DNA from 2 places in the Janthinobacterium rivuli genome. Region 1 is predicted to be linked to the other one. Evidence: predicted binding sites of a transcription regulator. Region 1 holds the regulator's gene; the other holds the start of a gene.
What was found. The regulator FNR, encoded in region 1, switches genes on or off when oxygen is low (the NO sensors DNR and NnrR bind a similar motif). The targets are predictions, from matches to a motif close to TTGATNNNNATCAA.
Positions count from the first base shown of each region.

Region 2: the regulator FNR is predicted to act here: its motif matches at 5,271-5,284, upstream of P9875_RS04550 (universal stress protein).

Region 1 is NZ_CP121464.1:287,038-294,938, reverse strand. It holds gene P9875_RS01235 (response regulator) at 1-3,032, opposite strand, end outside; gene fnr (fumarate/nitrate reduction transcriptional regulator Fnr) at 3,272-4,030, shown strand; gene P9875_RS01225 (FixH family protein) at 4,034-4,558, opposite strand; gene ccoG (cytochrome c oxidase accessory protein CcoG) at 4,613-5,995, opposite strand; gene ccoP (cytochrome-c oxidase, cbb3-type subunit III) at 5,998-6,918, opposite strand; gene P9875_RS01210 (cbb3-type cytochrome oxidase subunit 3) at 6,911-7,114, opposite strand; gene ccoO (cytochrome-c oxidase, cbb3-type subunit II) at 7,116-7,730, opposite strand; gene ccoN (cytochrome-c oxidase, cbb3-type subunit I) at 7,746-7,901, opposite strand, start outside.
Region 2 is NZ_CP121464.1:1,011,925-1,019,825, reverse strand. It holds rRNA gene P9875_RS04580 (23S ribosomal RNA) at 1-635, opposite strand, end outside; tRNA gene P9875_RS04575 (tRNA-Ala) at 875-950, opposite strand; tRNA gene P9875_RS04570 (tRNA-Ile) at 970-1,046, opposite strand; rRNA gene P9875_RS04565 (16S ribosomal RNA) at 1,145-2,675, opposite strand; gene P9875_RS04560 (enoyl-CoA hydratase) at 3,047-3,823, opposite strand; gene P9875_RS04555 (MFS transporter) at 3,900-5,201, shown strand; gene P9875_RS04550 (universal stress protein) at 5,339-5,776, shown strand; gene P9875_RS04545 (murein transglycosylase A) at 5,811-7,010, opposite strand; gene P9875_RS04540 (hypothetical protein) at 7,087-7,233, shown strand; gene apaG (Co2+/Mg2+ efflux protein ApaG) at 7,257-7,631, opposite strand; gene rpe (ribulose-phosphate 3-epimerase) at 7,798-7,901, shown strand, end outside.

The DNA.
Region 1 (7,901 bases):
ACCAGTTCCAGCTCCAGCGCCGTGTGCGCCAGCAGCGCCGGCACCTCATCAAAGCGTCCCGCATCGATGGCTTCCTCGGTGGCGAACGCGGCGCGGATCAGGCGTTTCGTGCCCAGGGTGCCGACGGAGCCGCGCACGCTGTGCAGGATGCGCGCCACGTCGCTGTGGCGGCCAGCCTGCAACGCGGTTTCGGCGTCGCGCACGGGCGTCATGCCCTTGTTCAGCGCGTCTTCGACCATGCGCCGCAGCACGCCGCGCCCCTTCGCGTCGCGCCCCATCACGCGCATCAGCGGCGCCATGGAAAACACTTCCTCATCGGCAACTGTCACCGGCTCGGCCGTCTGCACTGGCGGGCGCTTGGGCAGGTGGCGCAGGATGACTTCCATCATCTCTTCCACCACGACGGGCTTGGCGATGAAATCGCTGATGCCGGCCGTCATGCAACGCTCGCGCTCGGACGCCAGCACGCCGGCCGTCATGGCGATCACGGGCAGGCCCAAGCGCAGTTCCGTGCGGATGATGTGGGTGGCGCTGAAACCGTCCATGACGGGCATCTGCATGTCCATCAGCACGATGTCGTAGCGCAGCGCTTCCGTGCGCAGCCGTTCCACGGCTTGCAAGCCGTCGCCCACCACGTCCAGGGTGGCGCCCATGTGTTCGAGGATGCCGCGCGCCACGGCCTGGTTCAAATGATTGTCTTCCACCAGCAGGAAATGCACGCCGGCCAGTTCCGTGCCCAGCGGCTGGTGCAGGATGCGCTGTTCGCCGCCGTCGTCCTTGGCAATCAGCGCCTGGTGCAGGGCGTCGAACAGGCTCGATCCCGTGATCGGCTTCATCAGCACGACGTCGGCCTCGGCCGCGCTGGAGATTTCCTCCAGGTGGTTGCGGGCGAAGGCGTTGACCATCACCACGATGGGCTGGCGCTGGCCGCTGGCCGCCTGGCGGATGGCCTTGGCCGTGGCCAGACCGTCCATGACGGGCATGTGCCAGTCGGCCAGCACCACGTCGTACGGTTGCTGCTGGGCCAGGCGTTCGCGGTACAGTTCGATGGCGGCAAAGCCGGAGTCCACTTCGTCGGCCAGCCAGCCCCACGCCTCGATCAGCTTGACGATCAGTTCGCGCGTGGTGCGGTTGTCGTCGGCCACCAGCAGGCGCAGCTGTCCCAGCGCCGGCGTGCGCCGCGTTTCCGCCGGCTGCGCCAGCATCTCGAAGGGCACGCTAAACCAGAAGCGGCTGCCCTTGCCTTCGCTGCTGGCGACGGCGATGTCGCCGCCCATCATGTGGATCAGCTGCTTGCTGATGGCCAGGCCCAGGCCCGTGCCGCCGAAGCGCCGCGTGATGCTCTGGTCGCCCTGCGAAAACGCGGCGAACAGCTGCTGTTGCTGCAGTTCCGTCATGCCGATGCCCGTGTCGCGCACTTCGAAGCGCAGCCAGGCGCGGCCGCTCTCTCTCTCGGCCAGGCTGACGGCCACCACCACTTCGCCGCTCTCGGTAAATTTGATGGCGTTGCCGGCCAGGTTGACGAGGATTTGCTGCAGGCGCTGGGCGTCGCCCACCAGGCGCCGCGGCACGTCGGGTTCGACGGCGATGGCCAGTTCCAGTTCCTTTTCGCCCGCATTCATCGTCATCGTCGTGGCCAGGGTATTCATGACTTCGTCGAGGTCGAATTCGACGGGCGACAATTCCATGCGGCGCGCCTCGATCTTCGAATAGTCGAGCACGTCGTTGAGGATGCCCAGCAGCGACTGGCCCGCCACTCTGACCATGGTCAGATACTTGCGCTGTTCCGTGTCGAGTCTGGTATTGCCCAGCAAATACACCATGCCCAGCACGGCATTGAGGGGCGTGCGGATTTCATGGCTCATGTTGGCCACGAAATCGCTCTTCGCGCGGTTGGCCGCCTCGGCCCGGTCGCGTTCCTGCTCCAGCTCCGCCGCGCGCGCTTCGAGTTCCTGCTGCAGGCGGTCGCGTTCGCTCATCAGGCCGTTGAACGCTTCCGTCAGTTCGCCGATCTCGTCGCGCTGCTGCACCGGCACGGGGGTGAAACGGCTGCCGCTGGTGCGCAGGGCCAGCAGGGTGTCGCGCAGGCGCACCAGCGGCGACAGCAGGCGCACGGTGACCCAGCCCAGAACAAAGGCGGCCAGCAGCGAGGCAAGGATGCTCCACAGCACCAGCCGGTACAGCACGCCATCGAATGGTTCGAAGGCATCGTCGACGGGCAGCGAGCTGGCCAGCAGCCAGTTCACCGATTTCAGGCGCTTGAAGCTGTTGACGGCCGTGATGCCGCGGCTGTTGGTGCTGACCATGCTGCCTTCGCCATCTTCCTTCAGCAGCTGGGTCGTCGTCAGATTGGCGTTCGGCTGGCGCGGCTGCAGCAAACGGCTGGTATCGGGGTGCAGCACGTAGCGCGGCACGGCGCCGCGCGTGAGGATGAAGTAATAGCCGCTCTTGCCGACCTTTTCCGAGCGCAAACGCCCCAGCAGATTGTCCTTGTACAGGCGCAGCACGCCGATCACCACGCCGGCCACCTGGCCATCGGCGGTGAGCACGGGCGCCACCATCTGCACGATGGGCATGCCGCTCGACTTGCCCAGCATCGGTTCGGTGATCATGGGCTGGCGCGTGCGCAGGACGGTCTGGAAATACTCGCGCTCGGCAACATTGATGCCGGCGCGCCCCGGCACTTCCGGCATGTCGGCCACGACGGCGCCTTGCGCGTCGAGCACCAGCACGTCGTCGAACAGCACCAGCATCGAGCGGCGCGAATAGTATTCGCGCAATTGGGCGGGCCGGGCGATCAGTTCCGGCGGCTGCTGCCGGGCCGTCAGGGTGACGATCTGCAGCAGCATGCCCAGCTTGTCGTCGAGCTCGGCAGCGGTGCGGCTGATCAGGGATGACTGCTGGCTCAGCAGTACTCGGGTGAAGTCGTCGCGCATGTGCTGCACCTGGATCATGGTGACCAGCGCGATCATGGCGATCGAGGTCAGGCTGGTGGCCAGCGCGACTTTTGCTTTGATGCCGAGAGGCTTCATGATTTCCTTTTCAGTACCGGACGGCACAGGCGGCAAGTAATGCTGTCAGGAATTTTCCTATCAATACCCCAGCTTGGCAAGCGGCGCCGCGCAAATTGCCCTCCCCGCATGGGCTTTTGACGATGTTGCCATATAATTAAAGTCGGAACGTCGTTTATTCAGCGAAATTGCCGTGAAATTGGCACACGGCAACCCTGTATGCAGTAAACTTGTTGTTGCATTTTCTAAAAGGTACCGACATGACTGAAGCGCTACTCACTCCAACCTTGCCTACAGTGAACGTGGAAGCGTTGCGTGCGCGATGCTCGACCTGCAGCATGCATCAATTGTGCCTGCCGATGGGCCTCGATATGGGCGACATGGACAGGCTGGACCAGATCATCGGCCGCCGCCGCAAGATCGTGCGCGGCGCCTCGCTGTTCCGCATCGGCGACTCGTTCCAGAACCTGTACGCGATCCGCCTGGGGCACTTCAAGACGTACCAGATCAATCCCGGTGGCGAAGAGCAGGTGACGGGCTTTCAGATGGCCGGCGAACTGCTGGGCATGGACGCCATCAGCGCCGACCGCCACCACTGTAATGCGGTGGCGCTGGAAGACAGCGAAGTGTGTGAAATCCCGTTTTCCAGCCTGGAACAATTGCTGGGCAATATGCCGACCCTGCTGCGCCATTTCCACCGCATGATGAGTCAGGAAATCACGCGCGAGCAAAGCGTCATGCTATTGCTGGGCAATATGCAGGCGACGCAGCGTTTTGCCGCCTTCATCGTCAACCTGGCGTCGCGCTATGAAGCGCGCGGCTATTCGAGCAGCAAATTCCAGCTGCGCATGTCGCGCGAGGAAATCGGCAACTACCTGGGCCTGACCATCGAAAGCGTCAGCCGCCTGCTGTCGAAGTTCAAGAAGGAAGGCTGGCTGCGCGTCTCGAACCGAGAAATTGAAATCTTGCAGCCGGCAAAATTGAAGGCCATCACGGCCGGTACCGACGTCTGCAAATAAGGCCTACAGCTCTTCATCGGCGTGCAGCGCGATGCTGCGTTGCAGCGGCCAGGTCCAGATGCCGGACAGGCGCCACTCGCGTTTGTCGTTTTCCACCAGCACTTGCCAGCGGCTGCGCTCGAGCATCGGCAGCGCCACCGAGAAATTGCCGGCCGCATCGGGCCGCACCAGCAGCTTGATGTCCTTTTCCGGCAGGGTCGCATGCGCCAGGTGCAGCTGCAGCGGACCCTGGTAAGCTTTGCCGAAGCTGTGCACGGAACCACTGAGGCGCGCTGACGCCACGTCGTAGGACAAGCTGGTAGCCATCGCCAGGTCGCTGGCGATCGTGTCGCGCTTCAAATCCTGGTTGATCGCCTTGCCCTGCTTGTAATAGTCGCCCACCACCAGCGCATCGGGCTGCGTAAACGCGATATAGCCCATGAAGCTGCCGACGACCACGGACAGGCCGGGACCGATCATCAGCAGCCATGGCCAGCGATGCTTGTACCACGGTGCAACGGGAGGCTGCAGTTTCAGACTGTCGGACATGGTATTTCTCCTGTGTAAACGGCCAGTCCCCATGCGGGAACCGGCCTTCCTGCTTTAACGCGGCACGATGAATACCGCGCTTTCGCGCACATGCAGCGAGGGGTTGTCCAGCGATTGCAATTCGATCGCAATCTTGTTCGAACCCTTCTCGCCGACGCCGTGCGGCACGCGCAGGCGGATCGGCCAGCCCAGCGTTTCCGTCGGCTGCAAGGTCACTTCTTCACGCGTCAGCAAGGTCAGGCCCGGCAAGCCGGAAGCGCTGATCTTGAAATGCTGGCTTTGCTCGGACGTGTTCATGATCTGCAGGCGGTAGACGTTTTCGATCATGCCGTCTTCCACTTCGCGTCCCATCGAACCGCGGTCGCGGATCACGTCCATTTTCAGGGGCGTGCGCAGGGCCAGCGAGGTACATACGGCGATGATGATCAGGGCCAGGATGGAAGTGTAGATCAGGACGCGTGGGCGCATGGCGCGCTGGCGTATCTGCTTCGAATTGAAGTTGTTTTCCATCGCATGGTCGGTGCTGTAGCGTATCAGGCCACGCGGCCGCTCGACCTTGTCCATCACGCTGTTGCAGGCATCGACGCAGGCGGCGCAGCCGATGCATTCATACTGCAGGCCGTTGCGGATATCGATGCCGGTCGGACACACCTGCACGCACAGGGTGCAATCGATGCAGTCGCCCAGCTTGTCGTTGTTGCCAGCCTTCTTGCTCATGGCGCCGCGTGGTTCGCCGCGCTTGGCATCGTAGGTGATGATCAAGGTGTCCTGGTCGAACATGGCGCTCTGAAAGCGCGCGTAGGGGCACATGTATTTGCACACCTGCTCGCGCAGCCAGCCCGCGTTGCCGTAGGTTGCCAGGCTGTAGAACAAGACCCAGAACCATTCCCAAGGACCGAAGTTCAGGGTGGTCACCGACTGCGCCAGTTCCTTGATCGGCGTGAAATAGCCGACAAAGGTAAAGCCCGTCCACAGGGCGATGGCGCCCCATGCCAGGTGCTTGGCCGTCTTCTTGAACGCCTTGCGCACGGAGGGGCCCTGCTTGTCGAGGGCCATGCGCGCGCTGCGCGTACCCTCGATGCGGCGTTCGACCCACAGGAAAATTTCCGTGTATACCGTTTGCGGGCAAGAGAACCCGCACCACACCCGCCCGGCAATGGCCGTGACGAGGAACAACAAATACGCACAGATGATCAGCAGGGCCGCCAGATAGATGAAATCCTGGGGCCACAGCACGACGCCGAAAATGTAGAACTTGCGCGTGGTCAAATCGAACAGCAGGGCTTGCCTGCCATTCCAGGTCAACCACGGCAAGCCGTAGAACGCGAGCTGGGTAAGCCATACGCATACCCATCGCCAGGTAGCGTAGCGTCCTTTGGCCTCGCGAGGGTAGATCTGCTCGCGGGCCGCATACATCTTGATGACTTGAGGTTCCATTTTTACTTGGCGGGTGCCTGCGGATTCGACAGGCTCCAGACATACGCCGACAGCACGTGTACCTTGGATTCGCCGAGGAAATCGCTGAAGGCAGGCATGGTGTTGCTGCGTCCCTTGCGTACGGTTTCCATGATGGTGTCGGCGCTGCCGCCGTACAGCCAGGTCTTGTCCGTCAGGTTCGGCGCGCCGAGCATCTGGTTACCCTTGGCATCGGCGCCATGACAGGCCATGCAGGCGCCAAACTTGGCCTTGCCCAGCACCGACTTGACGGGATCCGAGGTCGAACCGGACAGGCTCAGCACATAATGGGCCACGTTCTCGACATCCTTTTCGGAGCCCAGGGCGGCGCCCATCGGTGGCATCTGCCCATTGCGGCCGTGCAGGATGGTGGTCTTGATGATGTCGGGTTCGCCGCCATACAGCCAGTCCTTGTCCGTCAGGTTGGGAAAGCCCTTGTTGCCGCGCGCATCCGAACCGTGGCATTGCGCGCAGTAGGTCAGGAACAGACGCTGGCCGATGGCTTGCGCCTGCGGATCGGCGGCCACCGTCTTGATGTCCTGGCTCAGGTACTTGTTGAACAGGGGACCGTAGTCGGCTTCCGCCTTCTTCAGCTCTTCCTCGTACTGGCCCGTCGATTTCCAGCCCAGGCTGCCGGCATAGGTGCCCAGGCCCGGGTACAGGAACAGATACGCCAGCGCGAAGACGATGGTGATGTAGAACAACCACATCCACCAGCGCGGCATCGGCGTGTTGAGTTCCTTCAAGTCCTCGTCCCAGACGTGGCCCGTGGTGCCGTCGGCAGGGGCGCCCTCGACCACTTTGATTTTCGACTGCGAGTACAGCAGCACGCCGCAGCCGATGATGCCCAGCAGGGACAGCACGACGATGTAGATATTCCAGAAGCCATTGGTAAAGTCAGCCATGGTGATGCTCCTTCGCCAGGTTCATCTCGGCCTCGGCCGGATAGTCGAGCGCGTCATCGGCGAACGGCAGGCGTGCCGCCGCGTCGAAGTCGCTGTTGCTGCGGCTGAACGTCCACCACAGGATGCCCACGAACGTCGTAAAGGAAACCACCGTCATGACGCTGCTGGCGCTGTCAAACAGGTTTTCGATTGCCATGCTAATTCCTTGTTTTGATTAATGTACCGAGGCCTTGCAGATAGGCGACCAGGGCGTCTTCTTCCGTCTTGTCCTGCAGCTGCGCGGGGCCGGCGGCGATCTCTTCATCGCTGTACGGCTGGCCCAGGCGTTTCAGGGCGCGCATCTTCGGCATGATTTCGTCAGGCACCAGCTTGGTCTTCGCCAGCCAGGGGTAGGACGGCATGTTCGACTCGGGCACCACGTCGCGCGGGTTGTTCAAGTGCGTGCGGTGCCATTCGTCGCTGTAGCGCGCGCCCACGCGGGCCAGGTCGGGCCCCGTGCGCTTGGAACCCCACTGGAACGGATGGTCGTAGACGAATTCGCCAGCGACCGAATAGTGGCCATAGCGTTCCGTTTCCGCGCGCAGCGGACGCACCATCTGCGAGTGGCAGTTGTAGCAGCCTTCGCGCACGTAAATGTCGCGGCCCGCCAGGCGCAGCGGCGAATACGGCTTCAGGCCGGCGACCGGCTCCGTCGTGCTCTTCTGGAAGAACAGGGGAACGATCTCGACGGCGCCGCCGATGCTGATCACCACCGTGACCAGGGCGATCAGCAGCCAGGGGTTTCTCTCAATCCATGCATGTGAAAATTTCATTTGCTTATGCTCCTATCAGGCGTGCGCCGCGTTCAGTTCCGGAATGCGGGCGACGGGGAGTTTGCTGCCGCGCAAGGTCATCCAGGTGTTGTAGCCCATGATGCACATACCCGACAGGTACAGCAGGCCACCGGCCACGCGCACCACGTAGTACGGATACGTCGCTTTCAC
Region 2 (7,901 bases), 720 kb from region 1:
GACTCGATTTCTCTACGGCTTCCCTATATGGTTAACCTTGCCACTGAATGTAAGTCGCTGACCCATTATACAAAAGGTACGCAGTCACGGAACAAGTCCGCTCCTACTGTTTGTATGCACACGGTTTCAGGATCTATTTCACTCCCCTTCCGGGGTTCTTTTCGCCTTTCCCTCACGGTACTGGTTCACTATCGGTCGATTACGAGTATTTAGCCTTGGAGGATGGTCCCCCCATATTCAGACAGGATGTCACGTGTCCCGCCCTACTTGTCGTACGCTTAGTATCACCGGTCTGATTTCGAATACGGGACTATCACCCGCTACGGTTCCTATTTCCAGAGGATTCTTCTATCAGTCCGACTATCACGTACAGGCTCTTCCCATTTCGCTCGCCGCTACTTTGGGAATCTCGGTTGATTTCTTTTCCTGCAGCTACTTAGATGTTTCAGTTCGCCGCGTTCGCCTTGCATACCTATGTATTCAGTATGCAATACCCTAAAAGGGTGGGTTGCCCCATTCGGAAATCTGCGGATCAAAGTGTGTTTGCTCACTCCCCGCAGCTTATCGCAAGCTACTACGTCCTTCATCGCCTGTAATCGCCAAGGCATCCACCATGTGCACTTATTCGCTTGTCCCTATAACGTTAGCCTCTTCATTCTTTCAAACGAAAAGAGCGCTACAGGGATAAGAAAGTACAACGTTGTTGCTTGTTTGTTGATACATACAATCATTACCCATCGATTCGCTTTTTACGGCAAACCGATCAATAAATAATCTTTACTTCTTCCAGATTGTTAAAGAACGAAACAGCTTTGATCGCTAAAAGATCAAATCTAAACCCAGAGGCTTACATTTGCACTTTCGAGTAAAACTTTGGTGGAGGATGACGGGATCGAACCGACGACCCCCTGCTTGCAAAGCAGGTGCTCTCCCAGCTGAGCTAATCCCCCTGAGATTTTACTAATTAGCTGGTAGGGCTGGTTGGACTCGAACCAACGACCCCCGCGTTATCAACACGGTGCTCTAACCAGCTGAGCTACAGCCCCAACGCGGAACTACTACGACTACTGTTTCTTCTTCATTTAACAGCCGATAAGTGTGAACATTTGATGCGTGAATCATTTCTGATTCGTGCAAACTCTAGAAAGGAGGTGATCCAGCCGCACCTTCCGATACGGCTACCTTGTTACGACTTCACCCCAGTCACGAATCCTACCGTGGTAAGCGCCCTCCTTACGGTTAAGCTACCTACTTCTGGTAAAACCCGCTCCCATGGTGTGACGGGCGGTGTGTACAAGACCCGGGAACGTATTCACCGCGACATGCTGATCCGCGATTACTAGCGATTCCAACTTCATGCAGTCGAGTTGCAGACTACAATCCGGACTACGATACACTTTCTGCGATTAGCTCCCCCTCGCGGGTTGGCGGCGCTCTGTATGTACCATTGTATGACGTGTGAAGCCCTACCCATAAGGGCCATGAGGACTTGACGTCATCCCCACCTTCCTCCGGTTTGTCACCGGCAGTCTCATTAGAGTGCCCTTTCGTAGCAACTAATGACAAGGGTTGCGCTCGTTGCGGGACTTAACCCAACATCTCACGACACGAGCTGACGACAGCCATGCAGCACCTGTGTACTGGTTCTCTTTCGAGCACTCCTCAATCTCTCGAGGATTCCAGCCATGTCAAGGGTAGGTAAGGTTTTTCGCGTTGCATCGAATTAATCCACATCATCCACCGCTTGTGCGGGTCCCCGTCAATTCCTTTGAGTTTTAATCTTGCGACCGTACTCCCCAGGCGGTCTACTTCACGCGTTAGCTGCGTTACCAAGTCAATTAAGACCCGACAACTAGTAGACATCGTTTAGGGCGTGGACTACCAGGGTATCTAATCCTGTTTGCTCCCCACGCTTTCGTGCATGAGCGTCAATCTTGACCCAGGGGGCTGCCTTCGCCATCGGTGTTCCTCCACATATCTACGCATTTCACTGCTACACGTGGAATTCTACCCCCCTCTGCCAGATTCTAGCCTTGCAGTCTCCAATGCAATTCCCAGGTTGAGCCCGGGGATTTCACATCAGACTTACAAAACCGCCTGCGCACGCTTTACGCCCAGTAATTCCGATTAACGCTTGCACCCTACGTATTACCGCGGCTGCTGGCACGTAGTTAGCCGGTGCTTATTCTTCAGGTACCGTCATTAGCAAGAGATATTAGCTCTCACCGTTTCTTCCCTGACAAAAGAGCTTTACAACCCGAAGGCCTTCTTCACTCACGCGGCATTGCTGGATCAGGCTTTCGCCCATTGTCCAAAATTCCCCACTGCTGCCTCCCGTAGGAGTCTGGACCGTGTCTCAGTTCCAGTGTGGCTGGTCGTCCTCTCAGACCAGCTACTGATCGATGCCTTGGTAGGCTTTTACCCTACCAACTAGCTAATCAGATATCGGCCGCTCCACGAGCATGAGGTCTTGCGATCCCCCACTTTCATCCTTAGATCGTATGCGGTATTAGCGTAACTTTCGCTACGTTATCCCCCACTCCAGGGTACGTTCCGATATATTACTCACCCGTTCGCCACTCGCCACCAGAGCAAGCTCCGTGCTGCCGTTCGACTTGCATGTGTAAGGCATGCCGCCAGCGTTCAATCTGAGCCAGGATCAAACTCTTCAGTTTAATCTCTGTTACTTTGCCGTCTTACCGGCACCGTCATTGCTGACGGGTCGCTCACTCAAAAAACTGACAGGCTACTTCCGAAGAAGTATCCTATTTCATTATTTCTTGTGAACATTTGATATTTTAAGTTTTACGCCAATCCGAAGATTGACGCTGCACTTACATCAAATGCCCACACTTATCGACTGTTAATTGTTAAAGAACTGTATTCGGTACTGCTTTCGCGCTATCGACAAAGCGTTGTGTTTGCCAGCTGCGAAGAAGGAAGAGTATGAAGCGTTTGCAGCATTTCGTCAACCTTCTTTTTCTCCCCGCTTTTACTCTGCAACACCATGTTTTGTGTGCGTCGTTTTGCGAGGAGGCGAATCATATCAAAGACCGTCGAAGTTTGGCAAGCGCTTTTCCAGGAAAGCGTGCATGCCTTCTTTTTGTGCAGGCGTACCGAAGGCGGCCTGGAACAGACGGCGCTCGTAGGCGACGCCATCGGTCAAGGTGGTTTCAAAGGCACGGTTGACGCAATCCTTGATCATCATGGCCACCGAGGTCGGCATGGCGGCAATGGTCCTGGCGGCAGCCAGGGTTTCTTCCAGCAATTTATCGGCCGGCACCACGCGCGACACGAGGCCGATGCGTTCCGCCTCGGCGGCGTCAATGGTGCGCGCCGTCAGCAGCAGATCCATGGCCTTGGCCTTGCCGATGGCGCGCGGCAGACGCTGCGTGCCGCCCGCGCCTGGCGTGACGCCGACCTTGATTTCCGGCTGGCCGAATTTGGCGCTGTCGGCGGCGATCAGGAAATCGCACATCATGGCCAGTTCGCAACCGCCACCAAGCGCATAGCCGGCCACCGCGCCCACCACGGGTTTGCGCACGCGCAAGATATGCTCCCAGTTGCGGCTGATGTAGCCTTGGGTAAAGGTGTCCGGATAGGTGTAATCGGCCATGGCCGCGATATCGGCGCCGGCGGCAAATGCTTTTTCGCTGCCAGTGAGCACGATACAGCCGATATTCTCGTCCGCATCAAACTTCAGCAAGGCGTCGCCCAGCTCATTCATCATGTTGTCGTTCAAGGCATTGAGCGCCTTGGGGCGGTTCAGGCGGATGACCGCCACTTTGTCCTGGATGTCGATGATCAGGTCTTCGTATTGCATAGTGTCTCCTCTCGATGAACGGTGCAACGATTGTAGCGGCTAACGGCAGCGGCGCGGCGGGTGCGCTGCTATTATTGTGAGTCCGATCATCTTTATCGAGCAGCATATTTTCTCTCCCCTCTTCCAGTACTGCGCCCGTTACCTGCGCGGCGACGGCAGCGCCGCCAGCGTCAATTTCCGCCGCCTGTGGTTCAGCAACGGCCTCAATTGCTTCGGCGCCCAGATCACCTCGCTGGCCCTGCCCCTGTGCGCGGTGTTATTACTACATGCGACACCGGAACAGATGGGCGTGCTGGTCGCCTTGCAGGCGCTGCCGTTCGCCCTCTTCGGCTTGCCCGTCGGCGTACTGCTGGACCGGCGCAGCAAGCACCCGATCATGCTGTTCAGCGAAAGCATGTCCGGCCTGGCCCTGGCCAGCGTGGCCGTGGCCTATTGGTGCGGCGTGCTGTCGATGCCATGGTTATATATAGTGGGGTTCATCATCGGCACGGGCTTCGTCGTCGGTGGCGGCGCCGAACAGGTGTTTCTGACTTTCCTGGTGGGCCGCGATGGCTTGATCGATGCGCAATCGAAATTTGCCGCCACCGAATCGGCTTCACGCCTGATCGGCCCCGGCCTGGCCGGCGTGCTGGTGCAAGTGTTGTCGGCGCCCGTCGCCATCCTGTGCACGGCTTGCGGCTATCTGGTTTCCGTCTTCAACTTGCGCGCCATGAGCGTGCGCGATCCACGGCCGGCGCCGTCTGACAAGCACGCCTTGCGCGACATCGCCGATGGCTTGCTGTTTGTCTGGCGCGAACCGCTGCTGCGCGCGCTGGCCTGGGGTGCCGGCATCTGGCACTTTTTGTTTTACGCCAGCATGGCTTTGACGGTGCTGTTCGCCACGCGCGACCTGGGCATGAGCCCTGGCGTGCTGGGCATGACGCAGATGCTCGGTGGCGCCGGCGTCCTGCTCAGCGCCTTCATCGTCAAGCCGCTGACGCGCCGCTACGGCGCCGGCCGCACCATCCTGATCGGCCTGGCATCAACCTCGCTCTGCTTTGCCCTGACACCCACGATACCCGCCGCGCTGTTCGGCAGCGCGGCCGCCAGCGCCGTGGCCTATGCCATCTTGATGTTCTTTTTCGATTGCGGCGTGATGCTGTTCTTTATTCCCTACCTGGGCTTGCGCCAAAAGGTCACGCCCGATCCCATGCTGGGCCGCATGACGTCGACCATGCGCTTCCTGACGGTTGCGACGGCGCCGCTGGGCGCGCTGGCCGCCGGCTGGGTAGCGGAACACTTTGGCGTGCGCAACGGCCTGGCCTGCATCGCGGCTGGCAGCATTGTGTTGACGGTCGCCATGGTGTGGGGCACGCCGCTGCGTAGCGTGCGCACCTGAAGCGGTGAACGGGCATACACTGGCAAAAGATTGCTTTGGCGACACTATTCACGCCAAAGCCTGTGAGGTTTGATTTACATCAAGGTTTTAATTGATGTAAATCCATAAGCTGTCTTACATCACTTGAGGAGCACGCTATGTTTAACACCATCTTATTTCCCACCGACGGCTCTCCGTTGTCCGACAAAGCCGCCGAGACCGCCCTCGCCTTCGCCCAATTGAACAAAGCCAAGCTGGTCGCCATCAGCGTGGTGCAGCCTTTTCCGTTCTCGCCGATGGCCGACGGCGGCATCGTGCTCGACGCCAGCCTGTATGAACAGCAGATGCAGGAAGCCTCGCAACGCGCCATCGACAAGATCGGCGTAGCGGCAAGCGCCGCCGGCGTGCCTTTCGAAGGCGTGGTGGCCGTGTCGCCGAGCCCGCATGATGAAATCGTCAATGCGGCGCAGACCTACCATTGCGACATCATCCTGATGGCCTCGCATGGCCGCAAGGGCTTGAACAAGTTGTTCGTGGGCAGCGAAACGCAAAAAGTGCTGGCGCATACCCATCTGCCCGTCATGGTCTTGCGCTAAGCGACACCACGAACTGCCCGGCGCCGCGAGAAACTCAGCGCGCCGGTGCCTGCTTCGGCAACAACACCCACACGGCGCCGCTCTGCTTCATGCGGCCCGCATTCTCGGCCGCTTCCGCGCCAAAGCCAAAGAAATAATCGACCCGGATCGGCCCGCGAATGGCGCCGCCCGTATCCTGCGCCATCACCAGGCGCTGCATGGGAATCTCGCTATTGGCTTGCGTGGTGGACAGGAACACGGGCGCGCCCAGCGGCAGGAAGCGCGAATCGATGGCTACCGAGCGCTGCGGCGTCAACGGCACGCCCAACGCGCCCTTCGGCCCCACTTTCGGGTCGGGCAGGCGCTCCTCCTTGAAGAACACATAGCTGGGATTGGCGTTGAACAATTCATCCTTGCGCGTGGGGTGGCCGGCGATCCACGCCTTGATGCCCTGCGCGGACGCCTGGCTCAGGGTCAGCTCGCCCTTGTCGACCAGGTAGCGGCCGATCGATTTATACGGGTGGCCGTTTTGATCCGCATACGCCACGCGCACGGTTTCCTGCGTATCGGTCAGCTGCACGCGCCCGGAACCCTGCACTTGCAGGAAGAAGGCCTCGACTTCGTCATCCACCCACAGCAATTCCTTGCCCGTGACGGACGTGGCGCGCTCGATGTCGGCGCGGGTGGCGTACGGCACCACCTTCTTGCCGACCAGCTTGCCCCGCAAGCGCATGTTTTTCAGTTCCGGATACACGCCGGACAAATCCACCGAAACCAGGTCGTCAGGCACCTTGTACAGCGGTGTCTGGTATGGGCCGCCGCGCTTGCGCGCGCCGTGCAGCAAGGGTTCGTAGTAGCCGGTCACCAAGCCAGTATTGGCGCCATCGGCGGCCACCACTTGATTTGGCACAAAGAACGTCTCGAAAAACAGGCGGATGGCCTTGTCGCTGTCCGCATTCACCTGGCGCGCGATCGTGCACGATTCCTTCCAGTCCGGGCGCTTGACCAGCACGCCGCACGATGCCATGAACGCGGGCCAGGCGGCGCGCATGTCGTCGCGGGCCCAGCCAGGCAAGGCGGCAAACTTGGCGGGCACGAAGGTGGGCGCCGCCACATCCGTGGCATCCTTGGCGTCGGCCGGCTTGGCCGGAACCGGCTTGACGACGGTCGGCGCGATGGGTGGCGCCTTGCCGCTGGCAGCGGGCGGCGCGGGCGGCGTGGTACAGGCGGAGAGAGCAAGCGCGACGGCGCCGATTGAAACGGGTAGACTACCGCGTGTCAACAGACGGCGGGTAAATACTAAGCTGCGGGTAAATAACATAGGAGTGCGTATGTGGATCTTGATGATAGAGGCGCTGGTGGCGTTCTTCTTGCTGGCATTTATAGTCTGGTGGACCATGTATTCGGGCAAAAAGCCCGCACCGCCGGCGCGCAAGCAGCTCAGTGAAGAACAGGACGCCACTGAAAAACTGAAGTAAGGGGGCAAGCCCCCGGCGTTTCCTTAATGCAGGGTGCGCGGCACCGACAGCACGAATTCGGGAATCAAAGCTTCGAACTGGTGACCATCTTCGGCCACGCAAAAGTATTCGCCATGCATCGAGCCTTGCGGCGTGCCCAGCATGGTGCCGCTCGTGTATTCGAACTGCTCGCCCGGCTGCAGCAATGGCTGATGGCCGACGGCGCCCAGGCCGCGCACCTCTTCCACCTTGTTGTTCGCATCCGTGATGACCCAGTGGCGCGAAATCAGTTGCGCGCCAGCCGTGCCCGTGTTGACGACGCGGATCGTGTAGCTGAACACGTGCCGCCCCTGGTCCGGTGCCGATTGCTCGGGCAGGTATTGCGTCTTGACCGTTACCGTAAATTCATAAGTCGCCATCGTCATTCCTATTCAGACATTGCCAGTCATATTGTGTGTCGCGCGCGACGCATAGGCCATCGCGCGATGCGTATTCTGTGTTTCCCCATGCTTCAATGAGGCATGGTAACGGCGTCAGGCGTAAAATAGCGCATCTTCGCATTTTCTATCCTTTGGCTACTCCACCATGACTACATTCCGTATCGCTCCCAGCATCCTGTCCGCCGACTTTGCCCGCCTGGGCGAGGAAGTGCGCAACGTCGTTACCGCCGGCGCCGACATCATCCACTT